Chroococcidiopsis sp. TS-821: one gene and its partner. Each later gene encodes a partner of the first gene's protein in a complex. Links are inferred from orthologs where the notes say so. Each region holds a gene or a part of one and is shown in the gene's direction. Other genes may lie near its edges.

Evidence for each region.
Region 2: the proteins of tsaD (region 1) and tsaE are in contact, whole or in part, in a crystal structure (PDB 6N9A), measured with the Thermotoga maritima proteins. The link is inferred for Chroococcidiopsis sp. TS-821 from one-to-one orthologs. Residues at the interface, in WP_004082750.1 of Thermotoga maritima: Cys10, Asp11, Arg49, His50, Leu82, Gly84, Gly135, Gly136, Glu154, Thr155, Leu156, Asp157, Asp158, Ser159, Glu162, Asp165, Lys166, Arg169, Leu170, Tyr175, Lys213, Thr214, Leu217, Tyr218, Gln221, Arg222, Asn324; in WP_004082108.1 of Thermotoga maritima: Leu37, Gly38, Lys46, Lys57, Val59, Lys60, Ser61, Thr63, Phe64, Thr65, Leu66, Met67, Val69, Pro71, Tyr82, Arg83, Leu84, Asp86, Asp88, Phe89, Asp93, Ile128, Asp130, Glu131, Arg134.

The regions. Positions count from the first base shown.
Region 1 is NZ_MVDI01000002.1:563,480-568,427, forward strand. Bases 1,027-3,858 are described here. They hold tsaD (tRNA (adenosine(37)-N6)-threonylcarbamoyltransferase complex transferase subunit TsaD), read left to right. Parts: upstream 1,027-1,835; coding sequence 1,836-2,882; downstream 2,883-3,858. Other genes in these bases: B1A85_RS10190 (Photosystem I reaction center subunit IX), read right to left, coding at 1,027-1,089; B1A85_RS10195 (Photosystem I reaction center subunit III), read right to left, coding at 1,127-1,621; B1A85_RS10205 (alpha/beta fold hydrolase), read right to left, coding at 2,952-3,858. In the rest of the region: B1A85_RS10185 (photosystem I reaction center subunit XI), read right to left, coding at 94-612; more of B1A85_RS10190, read right to left, coding at 940-1,026; more of B1A85_RS10205, read right to left, coding at 3,859-3,881; B1A85_RS10210 (GNAT family N-acetyltransferase), read left to right, coding at 4,242-4,796.
Region 2 is NZ_MVDI01000001.1:1,574,758-1,579,863, forward strand. Bases 1,229-4,218 are described here. They hold tsaE (tRNA (adenosine(37)-N6)-threonylcarbamoyltransferase complex ATPase subunit type 1 TsaE), read left to right. Parts: upstream 1,229-2,481; coding sequence 2,482-2,955; downstream 2,956-4,218. Other genes in these bases: yvcK (gluconeogenesis factor YvcK family protein), read left to right, coding at 1,229-1,778; B1A85_RS07155 (CRTAC1 family protein), read left to right, coding at 3,854-4,218. Outside these bases: crossover junction endodeoxyribonuclease RuvC, read right to left, coding at 1-129; more of yvcK, read left to right, coding at 390-1,228; more of B1A85_RS07155, read left to right, coding at 4,219-5,106. UniProt on the Escherichia coli protein: Required for the formation of a threonylcarbamoyl group on adenosine at position 37 (t(6)A37) in tRNAs that read codons beginning with adenine.

The DNA.
Region 1 (4,948 bases):
TGCGCGACGCAATAAAAAACAAAAAGGCACAAAGTCCCCCAAAATTTTCCTTTGCGCCTTTATCAGTCTTTAATGAATGAGCAGAATGCAGTGTTACTTGAAAATGTTTTGAATTAACTCGATATTAGCAAGGATGAAGTAGGCAACAACAGCACCACCAACACCACCAATTAAGAAGCCACTCGCAAAAGTGTTCCAACCTTCAGTAGTGTCAAAAGTATCAGGAGGATTTGGCACAGTCACCGTAGCTACTGGTTTTGGTGGATCGGTTGCGGCATACAGCGATACCGCTAGAGTTGAAATGACAACCATACCTAAAGTTGCCAGCAATCCAGCAATATTCGCGACGTCAGTATCGCGTAATGGACCCAACTTAGCAAAAGGACCAAGCAGCCAATAGCCATGCGCCATTCCTACTTCTAGCCCGCGTCGTAACGGAGTGATCCCTGGGCGATATGCTGGCAGGTTATTGATAAACCACTTAACTAAAGAAGAGTTATTAATTGGCGTTTCCAGATTACCAATTTGAGGATCTCGTCTGGAAGGATAAACAACTTCCTGATTTCGCGGATCGCTAGGACGATTTTTAGATGCATCTATTGCTTGCGCCATATTTATGTCAGATCTCAATAAGGTAGTGGCACTATTTTATGGGAATAAACGACCTTAGTTTTCATACTTTGGTCTTAAATTTAGAAAAATTAATTAAGCAATGATGAGTCAAAAAAATGACAAAGACTCGCTCGAAACGAGCAAGCGCTATACCATTTTCATGTAAAGATATAGCGCCTTGGCAACTGAAAAGTGAATTCTTTAAAAAGCAACTCAGAATCTACAGGCAATAGATAGAGTTTTAGACTTTAAAAAGTAGTGTTCGTCTCGTAAGTCTTGTAAAAACTTTTTTGAAGAGACAAACACTTTGATATTAGCCATACTAATTTATGGCAGCGGGTGGAAAAGAAGATCGGGATACAGATAATTAAAGACAATTAACAGAACCGCAGTAAAACTTAGCCAGGCAAAAAGTAATACTGGTCCTAAAGAAAGATAGCGTAGCAAATAATTTTGGTTGTCGCCTTTCTTTTGCATGAACTCAGTCTCCAAAAACAAATTAATTCAAATCAAACTAGCGTGGAGAAACTGGAATTTCGTCATCTTTAGCAACTAATTCCCCAGAAAGCAATTCTTTAACAGCTGCGAGTGGCCAAGTGAAGCCAGATAGCATGAGTGGCAGCGCTGTTGGTACGTCAATAATGACTTCTCGCAGTTCTGTATTGTCGCGCTTCTTAATTTCTTGGAGATAGGCACGTCCTACCCAGCCAATCCAACCAGCAATATAGAGAAAAAGAATGCTAGGAATCAGGAAGTCACCCGCATGATTGAGACGACCATCTACAATTAAGTGAGGTAAACCCTCTGGACCGCATAATTCTTGCGCATAACGCTCAAAGCGCTTTTGACCTGAATTAGGATCGGCAGTCGTATTTCGGGCAGAAGCAGCTCTTTGAATAAATTCTGGAGATTCACTACAAGGCACAAGCCCTGCACCAACGGCTAACGCCTGCGGCGCAAAACTAAACCATAAACTGATGACAAGGACTAGAGCAAACAATCGTCGCATGGAATTGTTTCCCTTTATTACAAAACCTAAATTTTGTTGTACGATAAACAGCTTGAACAAGCGTTCGCAAGCTCATATGGAAGCAATCATACTCTTGCGTGTGAACCTAGTAAAGTTTGCGGTGAATAAAGTTTAAGCTACTTAATATAGTCGGATAAATTCGCTTGTCACTATTTAGATATTGATTCGTACTTAAAATGCCCGTTTCAGAATTATGTCAACTGTTTTAGCGATAGAAACTAGCTGCGACGAAACAGCAGTTGCGATTGTTAAAAATCGTCAAGTTTATAGTAGTATTATTAACTCACAAATTGCGATTCACCGCCAATATGGTGGAGTTGTTCCAGAAGTCGCTTCGCGCCAGCATTTAGAGATTATTAATCATGGAATTGAGCTGGCTTTGACGCAGGCAAATCTCGCGTGGCAAGACATCGATGGCATTGCTGCGACTTGTGCACCAGGGCTTGTCGGAGCTTTATTAGTAGGAGTCACTGCCGCAAAAACGCTAGCGATCGTGCAGCAAAAACCATTTATCGGCGTGCATCACCTCGAAGGTCACATTTACGCAAATTATTTGAGCGAACCGAGTTTAGAGCCGCCATTTTTGAGTTTGCTCGTTTCTGGCGGTCATACGAGCTTAATTTATGTCAAAGATTGTGGCGCGTACGAGACTTTAGGCGAAACCCGCGATGATGCAGCAGGAGAAGCTTTTGATAAAGTAGCGCGATTACTCAAACTCGGTTATCCTGGCGGTCCAGTCATAGATAAACTAGCGCAATCAGGCAACGCGCAAGCTTTTGCTTTACCGGAAGGCAACGTTTCGCAACCAAATGGCGGGTATCATCCGTATGATTCCAGCTTTAGTGGGTTAAAAACTGCTGTTTTGCGGCTAGTACAGCAACTCGAAAAAGAAACACAACTACCAGTCGAAGACGTCGCCGCCAGTTTTCAAGCGAGTGTTGCGCGATCGCTCACCAAACGCGCGATCGCCTGTGCGCGAGATTACGGTCTGAACACCATAGCTGTTGGTGGTGGCGTTGCGGCAAATAGCGGTTTAAGACATCATCTAACAACTGCGGCGAGGGAGCACAACTTGCGCGTTTTATTTCCTCCACTCAAATTTTGCACCGATAATGCAGCGATGATTGGTTGCGCAGCGGCAGATCACCTCGACCGCGGTCACACTTCCCCGCTCGCGCTTGGCGTTCAATCTCGCTTAGCGCTGACTGATGTGATGCAGTTATATCAACAGAGAAACTAAGAGCGGGTCGCTAGTGACTTGTGGGATAGGAGAGAAATAACCCACTTCCTTGCCTACTCTCTGCGTTCCTTAACTGTAGCTGTGCTGCGCTAAAAGCAGGCGAATTTGATTAGCAACAGTTTGCGGGTGTTCGATCATTGCTAAATGTCCGCAATGAGGAATTTCTAGGACATTATTGCCACAAGCTTCAAATAGCGGATGAAAGCTTGCTAAATGCCGGACATACTTAGGTTCCATTATTTGATCTTTGTCGCCCGTAATAAAATACACGGGTTGCTGAAGTTGAGAGACAATTTTTGGCAAAAGATTTATTTCCGTTTCAGTTGTCGAATCCAAAAGAGTTCCCAAGGCAGCTTCCGGATGGGCAACAACAAAATCAATCAGCCGCTGACGCCCCCAAGCAGGTGCGATCGCCTGCGCCACGTTAGCGCGTGTAAAGAGTAAATCTAGCAGTGGTAAATAGCACAACCAACGCGGACGATATTTAATTAATCTTGAGCCCCAGCTACGAAACTGCTCAAAAGCCTCTTTGAGATAAATACCGCCGCCCGCATTAATACAGATAACTCCCTTAACGCGGTCAGGCATTTGCTCGGCTGCCCACAACGCAATACTACCACCCAACGAATGACCAATGAGCCAAGTACTTGTAATATTGAGTTTTTCTAAGAGAATCATTAAATCTTGCGCATAAGCAGCAGCAGTGTAGCGCGATGCAGAATGTTGTTGAACCGCCGCAGCGCCTACCGAAGCAGGAACCAAACTCGAAACATTCTTTGAGGATGGCAACTCGCGGTTTCCTTGACTCAATTGAGACTGACCAAAACCACGCAGATCGTAGGCAAGACACTGGAAGTCTGGAGACAACTGTTTGATAATAGGCTGCCAGTATCCACGGCTTAATAGCCAACCGTGGATAAAGACTAAAGCATGAGCACCTGCAGTGGGAGTCGTTAGCTCGTAGGCGTGGGGGACTCCTAGAATTTCAATGGTTGCCATGCTTATATCCTATCCTGAACGTTCCTCACTCAACTTGAGATTTCGATAAAAAAGAGTTGTCGATTTGATATAGCTTTCCTAATTTTTCACAAACTTAGCGATGAAAGGATGTTGCGCGCGAAACCTCTCCTAAACTGAATTCAGCTTTTTAGTGAAAAATGCTACATTTGGGAATAGCTAGTTTGTGACACAATACATGGATTCTGCTGAACTCGCTTAGGCACACTTGTATTCACCAGTAATCGCGCTGAATGAATGAATTTGAGAGTACCACACAAGTGAGTTAACACAATAAATCGTAAAGTGTCAGACTAGTTTATGCACTCGTAATCATAATTTATCTACCCGAACCACGCTGGCATGGGTTTTTGGAAAAGCTGGTTTAGCGGTTCTGAGTTAACCGCAGGCACCAAAACGACCGTAAATGAGGAGTACGCAATTGAAATGGCAAATGGCTCCTCTTCAAGTAGCGATCGCCTAGAAAAATCAGGCGAAGGCGATCGCATAGTTTTTAGTAGCGAACGTGAAATTGACTTGTACGAACTAGAAGAACTATGTGACGCGGTAGGTTGGTCGCGTCGTCCGTTGCGCAAGGTAAAAAAAGCCATACAGCATAGTTTCTTGGTTGCGTCAATGTGGGAAGTTCGCGGAACTCAACGAAGACTCATCGGTTTTGCGCGGGCGACTTCAGACCATGCCTTTAATGCAACGATATGGGACGTTGTTGTACACCCTTCCTTTCAAGGTAAAGGTTTGGGTAAGGCATTAATGAAATACATGATTAAAAAACTGAGAAGTGAAGACATCAGCAATATCACATTATTTGCCGACCCTCATGTTGTGGATTTTTACCGAGGTTTAGGTTTCATGTCCGATCCTGAGGGTATCAAAGGCATGTTTTGGTATCCCAACTAGCCAAGACGAAATTAACTCAGAGTTTTCTTTTCTGCGACACACTTTGCTATGCTATACTAGCAACGATGCAATTTAAAGCAACGGGATGTAGCGCAGCTTGGTAGCGCGCCTGCTTTGGGAGCAGGATGTCGCAGGTTCAAATCCTGTCATCC
Region 2 (5,106 bases), on another replicon or contig:
AATAACTTCTGCGTTAGCAGCTTGGGAAGCGATCGCCCCAGCAGAATTGAAATCCCGCTGCGTTGCCCTAATTGTACCGAATCCCAAAATCGCTAGACCAGGATCGATTCCCAAAATTCGCTTTTCCATATTGATTTCTCAATCGCCAAGTTGTCACTAACACCTCGTACCCAACTTGTGTAAAAGTAGATGCAACTTTGATCGTAAAGTTCTAGTCAAATACGTTGAATTTCAGCGATATTACATGAAAATACATAAAATTATGCAATCTCCAATCGGAATTAAGGCTATAAATTCACTTAGTCAAGCTACTAGACACAGTTAGATCACCTACTAAAGTAACAAGGGTTTGGTATACATTTTGGTATCTCCCTGCTAAAAAGTTGCATATGCGATTTGCTCCTTTTAAAAAATCCTTACGAAGTATCAAGCAGGAATCGCTCCATCGCGCTCCCCATCGAGTTGGACAGTGGTTCAAATGGTTAGCTCCTGGGATATTTGTCAAACGCTGGTTACTGTTAAGCGCTGGCGGAGTGGTGTTAGTTGGCTTAGGTTTGGCAATCTGGGTCAAATTAACGCCAATTTTTCATGCATTGCAATTAATCCAGGACATTGTCGGCACGATCGCGAATTTTGTTCCTAATTATATTAGCGGTCCTTTGGTATTGCTTCTGGGCGCATTGTTGATCTTCTGGGGACAAACCCGCACCGTCGGCTCAATTACTGAGGTATTACGACCAGAAGGTGGCGATGAAGAACTGATCGATGTACTCTTAACACACCGCCGCTTGCATCGCGGACCTAAAATTGTCGCCATTGGCGGTGGGACAGGTTTATCAACGTTGCTGCGCGGACTCAAGGCGTATAGCGCGAACATCACTGCCATTGTCACTGTAGCAGACGATGGCGGGTCTTCAGGACGGCTGCGGCGCGAAATAGGGGTTCTTCCCCCAGGCGATATTCGCAACTGTTTAGCCGCCCTCGCCTCCGAGGAAAAATTATTGACTGAGCTTTTTCAGTACCGCTTCCGAGCTGGTGATGGTTTAGTTGGGCATAGTTTTGGGAATTTATTCCTCACCGCAATGAGTGAAATTACTGGTGATTTAGAACGGGCGATCGCCGCAAGTTCGCAAGTTCTCGCAATTCGCGGACAAGTTTTTCCCGCAACGCTCAGTGATGTGCGCTTGTGGGCAGAATTAGCTGATGGTCGTCGTATTGAAGGTGAATCTAATATTACCAAAGCAGGCGGCTGTATCCTCAAAATCGGCTGTACTCCCGCCGAACCTCCCGCACTACCCAAAGCACTACAAGCGATTCATGAAGCTGACTACATTATCATTGGTCCTGGAAGTCTCTATACAAGCGTTATTCCGAATTTACTAGTACCAGAAATTGCCAACGCGATCGCCGCCCGCTGTAAAGGAGGTAAAACCCCGCCAATTCCTTGTATCTACGTTTGTAACGTCATGACACAACCAGGTGAAACCCAAGGTTATACTGTCTCGGATCATATTCGCGCGATCGACGCTGCGTGCGGACAAAAATTATTTAGTGCTGTCCTGGTTCATCGACGAACTCCCTCAGAAAAAAGCCTGAGGCGCTATGCACAAGAAAATTCGCATCCTGTATTTCTAGATCGCGAAGTTGTTGCTCGCTTAGGACGACGGATTATTTTAGCCAACGTGATCGATGAAGATGAAGAAACTGGACTAGTGCGGCATAATCCTCGGGCATTAGCACAAGTGCTCTTACGCTGGTATGGTCGCGCTCGCACATAAGTAAGATTATTTTCTAGGATGTCTTGGACAAACTAATACAGTCGCGCTTCTTGCCAAAGTAAGTGTAATTTTATTCTTTTAAAAATTTCTACAATTACTTTGCATGTATCTATGCAGTTCAAATTGCTGGTAATCTCAGTATAATATGACATGCGCTGAATAAAAAATCCATTTTATATTTCTCAAATTGTAATAGCGATTTTTGATTTGTTTGATGAAAAATTATTATTTTTGTTCTAGCTTCCTAGTCATAGAAAATTTTATAACGAAAACTTCGTACGCACAATGGCTCGGCTACTACGCTCCTTCATAGTTAGTAAGAAATTAGAGGATAGCTGCAGCTTAATATTTCTAAGTTATTCATCGCAATTTACTTTTAAGAATGCCATTCAACTTTTGCAAACGTTGAGAATTATAGTTCATTTAAAGTGAGCGATTGTTAAAAATTATAACTTAAAAATTACTTTTCTATTTAACAGATTTAAGTACACTTACTAAAGACGAATTAATTATTTTTAAAAGGTTTGCCCTCTCAATTTCATAAAAATCATATTAAATCAGTTACACTATATTCAGTAATATTTAAAATGAGTTTTTTACAGTTAACTCAAAGAATAATAGCTTTATTTTAGGAAGTTAACTTGCAGAGGCAGATCAATAAATTATGATTTCAAACTGTTAGCTCAAGACTCAGATTTAGATTATGAATAAAAGACAAATTCGTACTTTGCTTGTAGATCCACAAGCAACGCTGCGCTTAGGTAAATTTTTAGGGCAAACTTTGAATGCAGGTAGTGTGTTGTTATTACAAGGGGATTTAGGAAGTGGTAAAACTACATTAGTTCAAGGAATTGGTAGCGGGCTAGGAATTAAGGAGCAAATTGTTAGCCCTACATTTACTTTAATCAATGAGTATAGAGAAGGGCGCTTGCCACTTTATCACTTAGATCTATATCGTTTAGAACCAGAGTCAGTTGCTGCATTATACCCAGAAGCTTACTGGGAAGGTATCGATGTAGAGTTAGGTATTACAGCAATTGAATGGGCAGAACGCTTGCCATATCTACCATCGAGTTATATTAATATCCGCTTTAGCCACCATAACACTCATGGTCGTCAAGTAGACGTATCTGCGGTAGGCATTCAACTCGATTTTTTAGAAAATTTCACAACCTGAAGCAATGTTTTCCTTGCGTTTGCGATCGATAATTCTGTACTAAATATTAGTTATTTCTGTCTTTTGATAGATACAAATAATTTACTTTCAATGTAAAGAAAGCTGCTCAATCTATCTATAATAAAGTTTTTGTAAAGTTATATTTAGGTTGTTGCTCTTACCTTTGAAAGTAGTTTAAAAGGAATATATAGGTAGAATTTATATTTCTATCTCTTATACATACTTTTACAAGTTAACCAAGGGATTTTGACTGATATATTATTAGTCTGAAATACCTAGGCTTTATGACCTTGTATATCGCTCATTAAACAGTGATTAGCGATGAAGTTCACGCATAGCACTTATACTCTTATACCTTCACTCAGGGTACAGATTTCCTTGTTTTATTGAATAAAACTAAGGCAAAATTACTGAACTGAGCGTAACTTTACTGTATTAACTTACCAGCCTATCTAAATTAACATAATGGAAAGGAGATGTTACTACTAATCTATCTAGCTAGTTAGATCTGCATCAGACCCAATTTTAGTCATACTTCTATCAATATATTTTCCATTTCACGCTTTTTAAAGTTATAAAAAAGCGCAAATTCTAACTTACTTCTTTTGAGGTAAATCTATATGGTGTAGCTATACATCTGTCTATTTTACCTCTGATTTTAGATTTTGCTCTCTTTAGCTACTAACAACCTAACAATTCTTCACCCTTGCCAACAGCTTTTAACTTCGCTATCTATAACCTGCTGTTCATTCTATAGCAACGATGCATATGGTCATCTAGTTTGATAGATGATCCCCAAACCGAACTCTTGCTCAGAGAAATCATTCTCTGCACCAAGTACTCTCTCATTTCTATCACCACATAGAGCTGCTGTCAAGTTCAGCAGAAGGGGGTGCATGTGCGACTTCATAAACGGCTAAAAATACTATTATGTTTTGGCATAGCGACACTCGTTTTTAGTTTTACGACTAAAGTTAGTTTAAGTTTTACTAGTCAAGCTTCCACAATTAAGTTCCAAGAAGCCACCGCAAATGCTGGAATAGTGTCATCCCAAGACGAAACTCATGGTGTTGCTTGGTTAGATTACAACAGCGACGGTAAGCCCGATCTATGGATTACACCGCACGGCTACAGAAGCTCAGATCGTCCCAAAGGAGCAAAATTTCCTCGTCTTTATCTCAACATGGGTGGCGGTAAATTTAAAGATATTATTTCGCAAGTTTGGCCCAAAAGCGGTGTAACAGGCGATTCTCACGGTTCAGCCTGGGGTGATTTTGATAATGACGGCGATCCTGACTTATTTGTCGTCACAGGAGCGCAAGCTGGCTACGGTCAAGAAAACAATTTTTTCCTTGTCAATCATCAAGGAAAGCTACAGGAGCAAGCAACTAAGTGGGGTTTAAATTTCCCATTAGGAAGAGGTCGAGCCCCGCTATGGCTAGACTGGAACAAAGATGGACTTTTGGATGTTCTTCAGTTAAATGACATCCGACCTGACGGAAAAGCTCCTAGTACCTTGTTTAGAAGAATGACAAATGCTTTTCAAAATGCCAATGCACAAGTTGGCTTGCAAACAAACCAAGCCTCTGACTTTGCCCAACTTGCAGATGTGTCTGGCGATGGTAAGCAGGATATCGTCATTCAAAGTCCATCTAGATACCCGCAGAAGATCTACGATTCAACAACAATTCCTTTTCGAGATATAACTGGGAGATTACCTGCTCATCAGTTTGTTTCCGACGCTGTCATTGCTGACTTTAATAATGACACCTATCTAGATGTGTTTCTGCCCAGAAATCGTCTCATTCGCGTTCCTAGCGTACATCAAATAAATGCAAAGTTAGCCTTAGCAAAGTTACTAGCCTTCCAACGGGAGGTGGGAGTCAGTTTTAAGACAAGTGGGAATGTCAGCTTTGATTTCCGTACCACACCTGTTACAGAGATTGTCACAGAGATAGGTAGACCAGAAATCTTTATTGGTTCCCAAGGCAGACAACCAGGGAAGTTGGGATTTTCGTTATCGCCGCAAGATCCAACAGTGAGGGGAATTAAACCACACAAGGCTGGAGTTGATACTGGGTTATACATTGGTTATGAGCCAGCTACCCAAACTTGGACAGTACGACTTTCTTCTCCCAAATATAAATTAGT